Regions from separate parts of the Butyricicoccus sp. AM27-36 genome, predicted to be linked through region 3. Evidence: predicted binding sites of a transcription regulator. Region 3 holds the regulator's gene; each other region holds the start of a gene.
The links. The regulator Rex, encoded in region 3, represses fermentation and respiration genes when NADH is low (regulators of the CRP and FNR family bind a similar motif). The targets are predictions, from matches to a motif close to ATTGTTAANNNNTTAACAAT.

Region 1: the regulator Rex is predicted to act here: its motif matches at 2,054-2,073, upstream of DW724_RS06485 (acetyl-CoA C-acetyltransferase).
Region 2: the regulator Rex is predicted to act here: its motif matches at 1,995-2,014, upstream of DW724_RS14670 (acyl-CoA dehydrogenase).

The regions. Positions count from the first base shown of each region.
Region 1 is NZ_QUJR01000003.1:256,325-260,541, reverse strand. It holds gene DW724_RS06495 (hypothetical protein) at 84-359, shown strand; gene DW724_RS06490 (acyl CoA:acetate/3-ketoacid CoA transferase) at 404-1,960, shown strand; gene DW724_RS06485 (acetyl-CoA C-acetyltransferase) at 2,150-3,337, shown strand; gene DW724_RS06480 (enoyl-CoA hydratase-related protein) at 3,603-4,217, shown strand, end outside.
Region 2 is NZ_QUJR01000016.1:481-4,697, reverse strand. It holds gene asnB (asparagine synthase (glutamine-hydrolyzing)) at 1-1,796, opposite strand, end outside; gene DW724_RS14670 (acyl-CoA dehydrogenase) at 2,151-3,302, shown strand; gene acrB (acryloyl-CoA reductase electron transfer subunit gamma) at 3,324-4,124, shown strand; partial or broken gene DW724_RS14660 (electron transfer flavoprotein subunit alpha/FixB family protein) at 4,144-4,217, shown strand, end outside.
Region 3 is NZ_QUJR01000010.1:129,511-133,727, forward strand. It holds gene DW724_RS13225 (aconitate hydratase) at 1-1,027, shown strand, start outside; gene DW724_RS13230 (isocitrate/isopropylmalate family dehydrogenase) at 1,134-2,291, shown strand; gene DW724_RS13235 (redox-sensing transcriptional repressor Rex) at 2,330-2,983, shown strand; gene metA (homoserine O-acetyltransferase MetA) at 3,064-3,978, opposite strand.

The DNA.
Region 1 (4,217 bases), on a different contig from region 3:
CGTGAGTGCCTGTGTTTGTGTTATTACCCATTGTTTCCCTATGGTAACATTCGGAAATGCTACATAGAAAGGGGTTGTGCGCCTTGCTTCGCTGCACAGTAAAATTCTGCGGCGGCTGCAATCCGCGCTATGAGCGCGGCGATGCCTACAAGGCGATTTGCGCTGCCCTTCTGGATACCGCCTCATTCTCCTATCCGGAGGACGGTGTTCCATATGACGTACTGCTGATCCTGCGCGGCTGCACCGGCTGTCCGTATCTCTATGAGGAGATCGAAGCCGCGCACCGTGTTGTTGTTGCCGCGGCGGATGAGATTCCGCAGGCGATAGATAGAATCAGGTCTTTCACGTCGCAGGCGTGACCACTGTAAAACCGGTCGCACTATTATCAGGAGGATTGATAAACATGAAGAAAGTAAGCATCATCACCGCGGAGGAAGCTGCTCTGAAGGTTCAGGACGGCGATACCATTGCTACCGGCGGTTTCGTATCCTGTGCTTGCCCGGAGACCCTGTCCAAGGCTCTCGAGAAGCGTTTTCTTGAGACCGGCCACCCGCAGAACCTGACCCTGTTCTTTGCAGCCGGTCAGGGCCACCGCGATGGCACCGGCGGTGACCATTACGGCCATGAAGGCATGGTTAAGCGCGTTATCGGCGGCCACTGGGACCGTGCTCCGAAGCTCGGCGAGCTGGCTCTGAACAACAAGATCGAGGCTTACAACCTGCCGCAGGGCGTTATCTCGCACATGTACCGCGATATCGCTGCTCACAACATCGGCACCATCACTCACGTTGGCCTGAAGACCTTCGCTGACCCGCGCAACGGCGGCGGCAAGCTGAACGACGTTACCAAGGAAGATCTGGTAAAGATCGTTAACATCGAGGGTCAGGAGCGCCTGCTGTACAAGGGCTTCCCGATCAACGTTGTATTCCTGCGTGCTTCCTACTGCGATGAGTACGGCAACTGCACCGTACATCGTGAGATCGGTCCTCTGGACGTAACTGCTATGGCTCAGGCCTGCAAGAACTCCGGCGGCAAGGTAATCGTTCAGGTTGAGAAGATCGTTCAGGGCGGTTCTCTGGACCCGAAGCTGGTTGCTATCCCGGGCATCTATGTTGACTCTGTTGTAGTCGGCACCGAGGAGGAGAACATGCAGTGCCTCGGCATGCCGTACGACGGCGCGCTGACCGGCGAGTTCCGCATCCCGGTTGACGCTATCCCGCCGATCCCGATGGACGCTAAGAAGATCATCGCCCGCCGCGCTGCTATGGAGCTGCCGCAGGACGCTATCGTAAACCTCGGCACCGGCGCACCGGAGAAGATCGCTAACGTAGCTGCTGAAGAAGGCATCTCCGACAAGATGACCCTGACCGTTGAGGCAGGCTCCATCGCAGGTGTACCGTACGGCGGCACCCAGTTCGGCGCTGCTGCTAACGCACAGTGCATCATCCCGCACAACGTACAGTTCGACTTCTATCAGGGCGGCGGCCTTGACGTTGCATTCCTCGGCCTGGCTGAGACTGCTCCGAACGGCGACCTGAACGTATCCAAGTTCGGCACCCGTCTGGCAGGTGCAGGCGGCTTCATCGACATCACCCAGAACGCCAAGAAGGTTGTTTACTGCGGCACCTTCACTGCAAAGGGCCTCAAGACTGAGTGCAAGGACGGCAAGCTCGTTATCACCCAGGAAGGCGCTAAGAAGAAGTTCGTTAAGCAGGTTGAGCACATCACCTTCTCCGGCGATTACGCTAACGAGGTACATCAGCCGGTTCTGTACATCACCGAGCGCTGCGTATTCGAGCTGCGTCCGGAAGGCGTTACCCTGACCGAGATCGCTCCGGGCATCGACCTGCAGACCCAGATCCTCGACCAGATGGACTTCGTTCCGAAGATGGCTGACGAGATCAAGACCATGGACGCTCGCATCTTCCGTGACGAGCTGATGGGTCTGGCTAACGACTAATCAATTCTATTTGTGCAGATTACGCAAACGGGAACTGGACTTTTCATATAATTTTACAGAATCGACCAATTCCCCTTGCATTCTGCAGAATAGTTTGATAAAATATTAACGAACTCAAAAATCGAGTTTCCATCACCATGCGGCGGCATAGTTTTTTCGCCGCATCAGTAGAAAAGGAGAAACAGCTAAATGAACGTTTACATCTGTTCCGCTGCCCGTACCGCAATCGGCACTTACGGCGGCACCCTCCGCGATGTACACTCCTCCGAGCTTGGCACCGCTGCTGCAAAGGCAGCTATCGAGCGTGCAGGCGTTGACAAGGAAGCAATCGACGAGGTTCTGTTCGGTCAGGTACTGCAGGGCGGCGTAGGCCAGAACGTAGCACGTCAGGTTTGCCTGAAGTCCGGTCTGCCGATCACCACCCCGGCTATGACCCTGAACAAGGTTTGCGCTTCCTCCATGCGTGCCATCTCCCTCGGCACCCAGATCATCCGTTCCGGCGAGAACAAGATGATGCTGGTAGGCGGCTGCGAGTCTATGTCTGGTGCTCCGTACATCTCCCGCGATACCCGTTGGGGTGCTCGCATGGGCGACAAGAAGCTGGTCGACATGATGGTATACGACGGCGTATTTGATGTATTCAACCAGTACCACATGGGCATCACTGCAGAAAACGTAGCTGAAAAGTACGGCATCACCCGCGAGATGCAGGACGAGATCGCTCTCGCTTCCCAGCAGAAGGCAGCTGCTGCCATCGCTAACGGCCGCTTCAAGGACGAGATCGTTCCGATCGAAGTTAAGAAGAAGAAGGAAACCGTTATCTTTGATACCGACGAGCATGTAAAGCCGAACACCACTCTGGAGATCCTCGGCAAGCTGCGCCCGGCATTCAAGAAGGACGGCACCGTAACCGCAGGCAACGCTTCCGGCATCAACGATGCAGGCGCTGCAATGATCATCGCTTCCGAGGAGTTCGTTAAGGCAAACGGTCTCAAGCCGCTGGCTAAGGTTCGTGCCTGGGGCTCTGTAGGCTGTGATCCGTCCATCATGGGCGTAGGTCCGATCGAGTCCACCCGTCAGGCTCTGTCCCGCGCAGGTCTGACCGTTGCTGACCTCGACCTGATCGAGTCCAACGAGGCATTTGCTGCACAGGCTGCTGCTGTTAACCGTGAGCTTGGCTTTGATATGGACAAGGTTAACGTAAACGGCGGCGCAATCGCTCTGGGTCACCCGATCGGTGCAGCCGGCTGCCGCATCACCACCACCCTGATTCACGAAATGATCAAGCGCGACCTGACCATCGGTCTGGCTACCATGTGCATCGGCGGCGGTATGGGCGAAGCTATCATCGTTGAGCGCGACGAGCTCTGCAAGTAAGTCTTGCTATAGGGGGCTTCAAAAGCCCCCTATATACCAAAATCAGTTCCGTAGAAACTGATTTTGGATACCCGAACGACGCCGCCCAGGGCGGCTGGGTCGGGGTGTAAAAACCCACGCGCATGTCGCGGGTTTTTACGAACAGAAGCTCGCTTCTGTTCTATTTTGACTGCAAACATCCTTTGGATGTTTGATGGCCTCCGAATAGAGGTCAGCCTTGAGCGTTTTACGCTCATAGCACATATTCTGAAAGGAAGTCTTAAAAATGACTGACGTAGTAATCGAAAAAAAGGGTCATGTTGCGATCGTTAAGATCGAGCACATGAAGGCTATGAACGCTCTGTCCACCGACATGTACGCACAGCTGGAAGAGGCATTCGACGAGCTGGCTAAGGATCTGGATGACGTTTATGCAGTAGTTCTGACCGGTTCTTCCACCGTTAACAAGAAGGGCAAGACCGTTAACTCCTTCGTTGCAGGCGCTGACATCTCCGAGATGGCTACCAAGACCTGTGCAGAAGGCAAGCTGTTCGGCAACGAGTCCAACCGCGTTTGCTGGAAGATCGAGAACTTCAAGCGTCCGGTTATTGCTGCCATCAACGGCTTCTGCCTCGGCGGCGGCTGCGAGCTGGCTATGTCCTGCGACATCCGTCTCGCTTCCGAGAACGCTTCCTTCGGTCAGCCTGAAGTTGGTCTGGGCATCACCCCGGGCTGCGGCGGCACCCAGCGTCTGGCTCGCTTCGTAGGCGCAGGCAAGGCTAAGGAAATGCTGTACACCGCTCGCGCTAACTACACCGCTCAGGACGCTCTGGACATGGGCCTGGTTAACTACGTATATCCGCTGGAGAACCTGCTTGACGAGGCTGTAAAGCTGGCTGAG
Region 2 (4,217 bases), on a different contig from region 3:
CGGTCGAGCTGGATGATATACGCGAAAATCTGCGGGGTACGCATCAGCTGTCCGAACCACGGTTCGGCAAGGCTTTCCGGCCGCTGCATGAGTTTTTGCACGGCATTCCGGTCGAACAGGGAAGCGGCGACCGAGGTGTTATCCTCGAAAATACGGCGGACATAGTCCGCGCACAAGCGGGTATAAACCGGATGAAAGGTTTTCGGATACGGACTTTTCTTGCGGTAAACGATCTCTTTGGGCAGTTCATCGGCGAATGCGCGGCGCACGATGCCCTTCTCACGCCCCTCGAGCGACTTGAAGTCCCACGGCATATTATAGGCATACTCGACAATGCGGTGGTCGCAGAAGGGCACGCGCACCTCAAGACCGGAGTACATGCTCATGCGGTCCTTGCGGTCGAGCAGGGTTGCCATGAACCAGTCAAGATTGAGCACGAACATTTCACGCATCCGGGCTGCTTTTTTGTTATCGGACGGCAGCCTGGGTGCGCGGGCGCAGGTGTCGCGGTAGTGCTGGCGCACAAATTCCTCGCCGTTTCTAACGGCATCCGGTGTGAGCAGACCCAGACGCAGACCGACCGACCGTGACCACGGAAACGTATCTTCAAACAGAATTTCCTCACGGTGGTACCACGGATAGCCGCCGAATAACTCGTCGGCGCACTCGCCGGACAGGCAAACGGTGGTTCCACCGCGCTTGACGGCCGCACAGAACAGCAGCAGGGAGGAGTCTACATCCGCCATGCCGGGCAGCGCACGCGCATCCGTCGCGGGGAGCAGAGCCGCGCACAGTGCCTCCGGTTCGAGCACAACGCGATGATGGTGCGTACCGAGAAAATCCACCATCTGATCGATATACGAATCGTCACTGTTTGGCTGAAATATACTCTTTGTAAAATATTTATCGTTGTCCCGATAATCCACCGACCAGGTATGCAGCGTTTCGCCGCGGGCCGCGTAATCTTTCGCCGCCAGCATGGACAGGATAGACGAATCCAGTCCGCCCGAGAGGAAGCACGCCAGCGGCACATCGCTGACAAGCTGGCGCCGGGCGGCATCGCAGATGAGCGTGTGCGTGCGCTCGATGGTAGTCGGCAGGTCGTCCTCATGCTCGTGCGCCTCGAGCTTCCAGTAGGTGTGATCGGTGAAGGCTTCCGGCGTAAGAATCGCAAAATGCCCGGGCATAAGGGAGAAAATCTGCCGAAAAACACCGGATTCCGGCGGGCGAGCCGGACCGAGCAGCAGCAGCGTGCGCAGACCATCCTCGTCGAGCGCAGGCTCGATCTCCGGATGGCAGAGTACGGTGTCAATGGTCGAACCGAAGGTCAGACCGTTGCGGATGGGAGCGAAAAACAGCGGTTTCACGCCCAGTCGGTCGCGGCAGAGCGTCAGTCGGCGCTCGCGTTTCTCCCAGATGGCAAAGGCGAAAATGCCGTTCAGCCGCGCAAATGCGTCGGTTTTCCACTCGAGATAGGCGTGCAGCAGCACTTCAGTGTCCGAATGTCCGACAAACTCGTGCCCGCGTGACATAAGTTCTCTACGCAATTCCGGTGTGTTATATAACTCTCCGTTATATATAAGGATAGTATTCCTGTCGGGAGAGCACATTGGCTGCTTGCCGCCCTCCGGATCAATGACGATCAGCCGCCGATGGATAAGCGCTGTGTCCTCGTCAAAATACGTGCCTTCGGCATCCGGGCCGCGCGGCGTGAGCGTGCGCTTCATGCCGTGCAGGATGGGTCCGCCGCGGCGTGCATCCCGTTCAAAATCCACAAAACCGCCGATACCACACATAGGCAGTTCCTCCTGAAAATAGTGATTTCTTTCTTTTATATGCACTCGAAACGGGAAATATGAGGTGGAATCCGAAATTTTCTTAAAAAGGAAAGCGTTGGCGGAAAAATGCGCGGTTTGCGTGCGATCTGCGTTCATTTATGCCGAGTATTGGAAGAAACGCACAAAATTTGGCGGCAGGATTTTATCAGTAAAAAGAATGTTAAATCCTTGACAAATGGTTTTCGGACGATATAATAGAGATAGACATGCTCCAAACAAGGGTATCGCTGGACGCGGCGCTGCGGCCACTGACCGTGTGCGCTGTGTTTTTGTGCGTATCCGCATTACTTATTTATTTGGGAGGTTTATGGCATGGATTTTAGGCTTACAAAAGAAGAAGCACTGTTCCAGAAGATGTGCCGCGAGTTCGCTCTGAACGAAGTAGAGCCGATCGCAGCTGAGATCGATGCGGAAGAGCGCTATCCGGAGGAAACCGTTCAGAAGCTGATGAAGTACGGCCTGATGGGCATTCAGTTCCCGAAGGAAGTCGGCGGCTCCGGCGGTAACTATATCTGCTATTCTATCGCTATCGAAGAGATGAGCCGCGTATGCGGTACCACCGGCGGCATCATGTCCGCTCACGGCACCCTGGGTGCTTGGCCGATTTACGCTTTCGGCACCCCGGAGCAGAAGGAAAAGTGGCTGCGCCCGCTGATCGAGCCGAAGGAAGGCGCCAAGATCGGTGCATTCGGCCTGACCGAGCCGAACGCAGGTACTGACTCCGCTGCACAGCAGACCATGGCTGTTAAGCAGGAGGACGGCTCCTACATCATGAACGGCTCCAAGGTGTTCATCACCGGCGGCGGCCGTGCAGATACCTACGTTGTATTTGCTATGACCGACAAGACCAAGGGCAACAAGGGCATTTCTGCGTTCATCGTTGACAAGGACGACCCGGGCTTCTCTATCGGCAAGATCGAGCACAAGATGGGCATCCGTGGTTCTCAGACCGCTGAGCTGATCTTTGAGGACGTTCATCTGCCGGCAGACCGTCTGCTGGGCAAGGAGAACGGCGGCTTTAAGATCGCTATGATGACCCTGGACGGCGGCCGTATCGGTATCGCTTCTCAGGCACTGGGTATCGCGCAGGGCGCTCTGGATAAGGCTATCCAGTACATGAAGGAGCGCGTACAGTTCGGCAAGACTCTGGACAAGTTCCAGGGCCTGCAGTGGATGGTAGCTGACATGGCAACCCAGATCGACGCTGCTCGTCTGCTGGTTCGCCGTGCTGCATTCAACCACGATGTTGGTCTGCCGTTCACCAAGGAAGCTGCTATGGCTAAGCTGTACGCTTCTGAGGTTGCAATGGACGTTACCACCAAGTGCGTACAGATTTACGGCGGCTACGGTTACATCCGTGAGTACCCGATGGAGCGCATGATGCGTGACGCTAAGATCACCGAGATCTACGAGGGCACTTCTCAGGTTCAGAGAATGGTCATCGCTGGTCAGGTTCTGCGCTAAGAAAAGGAGGAAAACTGAACTATGAAGGCAATTGTTTGTGTAAAGCAGGTTCCGGATACCTCCGGCAAGGTTGCTGTTAATCCCGATGGCACCCTGAATCGTGCATCCATGCAGACCATCACCAACCCGGACGACCTGAACGCTGTAGAGGCTGCTCTGAAGCTGAAGGACGCTACCGGCTGCAAGGTCGTTGTTATCACCATGGGTCCTCCCCCGGCAGAGGGCATGCTGCGTGAGCTGATCGCTCGCGGTGCTGATGAAGGCGTTCTGGTTTCCGCTCGTGAGTTCGGCGGTTCCGATACCTTTGCTACTTCCCAGATCCTGGCTGCTGCTGTTAAGAAGGTTGGCCTGGAGAAGGACGACATCGTATTCTGCGGCCGTCAGGCTATCGACGGTGATACCGCTCAGGTTGGCTCTCAGATCGCTGAGAAGCTGGACATCCCGCAGGTTTCCTACGTTGCCGGCATCGAGAAGGATGGCGACAAGGTTGTTGTTAAGCGTATGCTCGAGGACGGCCACATGACCATCGAGACCCAGACCCCGTGCCTGCTGACCTGCATCAAGGAGCTGAACGAGCCCCGTTACATGTCCCTCGGCGGCATCATGGACTGCTACTCCGCTCCGGTTTCCGTATATGATTACAACACCCTGAAGGACGATCCGCTGATCGATCCGACCACCATTGGTCTGAAGGGTTCTCCCACCAATATCTTCAAGTCTTTCACTCCCCCGCAGAAGGGTCAGGGCAAGATGCTCGAGGGCGCTGACAAGGCTACCTGTGAGACTCTGGCGGCTGAACTGCTGAAGAAGCATATTATCTGATTGAAAGGAGAACAGAACAATGGCTGATTTTAATAACACCAACCTCGCCGATTTCTCCGGCGTATGGGTATTCTGTGAGCAGCGCCAGGGCGA
Region 3 (4,217 bases):
CTCGTCTTACTACGACATGATGAAGGTTGCTTCCATCCTCAAGGGCAAGACCGTAAGCCCGGAGGTTTCTCTGACCATCAGCCCCGGCTCCAAGCAGGTATTCAATATGCTGGCGCAGAACGGCGCTCTGGCAGATATCATCTCTGCAGGCGCTCGTATCCTCGAATGCGCCTGCGGTCCCTGCATCGGCATGGGCCAGTCGCCAGAGTCCGGCGGCGTATCGCTGCGTACCTTTAACCGCAACTTTGAGGGCCGTTCCGGCACCCAGGATGCACAGATCTTCCTCGTATCGCCGGAGGTTGCAGCAGCGTCTGCACTGACCGGTGTGCTGACCGATCCGCGTACCCTCGGCGAGATGCCGCAGATCGAAATGCCTGAGCATTTCACCATCAACGACAACATGATCGTAAAGCCGGCCGAGAATCCGGCTGAGGTTGAGGTCGTTCGCGGCCCGAACATCAAGCCCTTCCCGCTGGGCAAGGCGCTCGAGGCATCCTACACCGGCAAGGTTGTTCTCAAGACTGAGGACAACATCACCACCGACCACATCCTGCCGGCCGGCGCAAAGCTGCTGCCGTACCGCTCGAACGTGCCGTACTACTCCAACTACTGCTTTATCAACGTCGATCCGGAGTTCCCGTCCCGCTGCAAGGAGCAGGGCGGCGGCGTGATTGTCGGCGGCGCAAACTACGGTCAGGGCTCGTCCCGTGAGCATGCAGCGCTCGTTCCGCTGTATCTGGGCGTAAAGGCCGTACTGTGCAAGTCCTTCGCACGAATTCACAAGGCAAATCTGGTCAACTCCGGTATCATCCCGCTGACCTTTGCCGATCCGGCGGACTACGATGCAATCAATCTGCTGGATGAAATCTCTCTGCCGAACGTGCTCGAGGAAGTGAAAAACGGCAAGCAGGTCACCGTTGTTTGCGGCGGCAAGACCTTCAAGGCCGACTGTGAGGTTTCCGAGCGCCAGCGTCACGCACTGCTTGCAGGCGGCACGCTGCTGTACGCACGTCAGCAGAGCAAGTAAGTCAAGACGTTATGCCGACCGGAGAGCCAGGCGGGTTCTCCGGTCGGACTTGACAGCCATATTTTCTTTTGTTAAAATAATATCAATGGTGTAGGAGGACAAAACCATGTCTATCGACCAGTCTGTTCTGGATAAATTTGAGGCAGTTGTAGAGAGCCAGCGCAAGCGTATCATGGATATGAAGGCGCAGGACGATTTTATTGATTACTCCAAGCTGGACAAGCTGATCATCGGCGTGTGCGGCGGCGACGGCATCGGTCCGATGATCACCGGCATGGCCCAGCACGCGCTGGAGGTTCTGCTGGCGGACAAGGTAAAGGCCGGTAAGGTAGAGTTCCGCGTGATCGACGGTCTGACCATCGAGCGCCGTGCCGAGCTCGGCTGTGCTATCCCGCCCGACGTTATGGAAGAGCTGAAGAAGTGCCACGTTATCCTGAAGGGCCCCACCACGACCCCGCGCAAGGGCGATCCGTGGCCGAACGTAGAGTCCGCAAACGTTGCAATGCGCAAGGCTCTCGACCTGTTTGCCAACGTGCGCCCGGTAAAGGTGCCGGAGCTGGGTATCGACTGGACGTTCTACCGCGAGAACACCGAGGGCGGCTACGCTGTCGGCTCTCAGGGCGTACAGATTGATGACGATCTGTTCATCGACTTTACCGTAGCTACCTCGCAGGGCTGCGAGCGTATCGCTCGTCTGGCCTTCGACTATGCACGCAAGACCGGCAAGAACCGCGTTTCCTGCGTCACCAAGGCGAATATCATCAAAACCACCGACGGCAAGTTCCTCGATACCTGCCAGAAGGTAGCCAAGGAGTATCCGGAAGTACAGTTTGATGACTGGTACATCGACATCATGACCGCAAAGCTGCTCGACGACAAGCGCCGCCGCGACTTTAAGGTCGTTGTACTGCCGAACCTGTACGGCGACATCATCACCGACGAGGCCGCTGAGATTCAGGGCGGTGTCGGTACGGCAGGCTCTGCCAATATCGGCAAGCGCTATGCGATGTTCGAGGCAATTCATGGCTCTGCGCCGCGTATGGTACAGGAAGGCCGCGCAAAGTACGCGGATCCGTCCTCCGTACTGCGTGCAGCCGTTATGCTGCTTGAGCACATCGGTGAAATCGAACTGGCAAAGAAGCTCGACCGCGCACTTGATATCTGCATGGTAGAGGAGCGCAAGGTTGTTGTTACCGGTCGTGATACCGGTGCAACTGCGCAGGAATTTACCGACTATGTGCTGGATACCATCGCTAAGCTGTAATTTACACGAGAATAGAATTTGAGAGAGGGAGAGGTTCTGTGGAACGCAAGCAAGAGGTTTCCAAAGCGGTAATTCAGCGATTGCCTCGCTATTATCGGAATATTTGTGAGCTGAAGGCTGAAGGGGAGCAGCGTATCTCCTCCAAAGCACTGGCAGAGCGCATGGGACTGACCGCTTCGCAGATTCGTCAGGACTTTAACTGCTTCGGCGGCTTTGGTCAGCAGGGCTACGGCTATAATATCGACAAACTGCAGGAGGAGCTGGGTGCGATCATGGGTCTGCGGACCGGCCGCACGGCGATTCTGCTGGGTGCCGGCAACCTCGGTCGTGCACTGCTTAATAACTTTAACTTTTCTGCCAGCGGCTTTGAGCTGCTGTGTGCGTTTGACGCAAATCCGCAGCTCATCGGTCAGCGCTTTGGCGGCCATGAGGTACGCAGCGCGGATACGCTTGCGGAGTTTATTGAGCGCAACAAGCCGGATGTGGCGGTGCTCACCATTCCGCGCGGAGATGCTCCGCGTATCGCACACGGTCTGGTAGAGCGCGGTATCCGCGGTCTGTGGAATTTCACCGGCGAGGACCTTCATTTGGAGGGACTGGGCGTTCCGGTCGAAAACGTGCATCTGTCGGACAGCCTGATGACACTGTGCCATCTGGTCGGCATGGCGGACGAAGCACGAGAAGAAGAATGACAAAAAGGGAGTGCCAGAGCGGGCGCTCCCTTTTCTGTGCGTCAAAAAAGCCGTTCTCCGGTCGGAGAGCGGCTTTTTGCTTACATTTTGTCCAGATAATACGGCGTGGTCTGGTAAACATAGTAGTTGACCCAGTTCGTGTAAAACAGGTTGGCATGTGCCTTCCAGGTCACCAGTACGTCCTCGTTGGGATCATCGTTGCGGAAGTAATGACGCGGCAACTCCGGGTTCATGCCTTTAGCCAGATCACGCTCATACTCCTTTTTGAGCGTGTCGGCGTCGTACTCGCCGTGGCCCAGCACAAAGATCTGACGGCCGTTCATTGCCTCTACGATGTGCACACCGGCTTCGTGCGACTCCGCGAGAATGGTCAGACGATCGTTTTTGCGGATGTCGGCGGCACGCACCTCGGTGTGGCGCGAGTGCGGTGCGCAGAAGATATCATCAAAGCCGCGCAGCAGCGGCTCCTTCGGCAGCAGAACATGGTGCTTGAAAATACCGGACATTTTTTCGGGCAGCATGTACTTCGGAATACCGTAGTGATAATACAGACCGGCCTGCGCCCCCCAGCAGATGTGCAGCGTGGAATGAACGTGCGTTTTAGTCCAGTCCATGATCTCGGTCAGTTCCTTCCAGTATTCGACTTCCTCAAACGGCATGGTCTCTACCGGCGCACCGGTGATGATAAAACCGTCATATTTCTGGTCGCGGATATCGTCGAACGTCTTGTAGAAGGTGAGAAGATGATCCTCCGGCGTATTTTTGGAATGGTACGTTTCGGTCTGGATCAGATCGACCTCGATCTGGATCGGCGTGTTGGATAAACAGCGCAGGATCTGGGTTTCGGTAATGATTTTCAATGGCATCAGGTTGAGCAAACCGATGCGAAGAGGACGAATGTCCTGTGTCGCGGCACGGTGTTCGGTCATAACGAAAATGTTTTCGCTTTCCAATACGGCGCGTGCCGGCAGACTGTCGGCTATCTTGATAGGCAAGCCGACACCTCCTTTTTCTCTTCACAAATCTTTATATAATATATTCAGTATAGCAGATTTACGGCGGTATCTCAAGGGTTTGCATAAAATGCAGAAAAATGAAAAATAGTTATTGACAAAACAGGGGGACGATGGTATTCTAAATAGGCTGTTTTCAAACAGCGGTTCAGCGTACCAAAAAGAATTTGAAAAAAGTTCTTGACAAACGGTGAAAAGTTTGGTATTCTGAATAAGCTGTT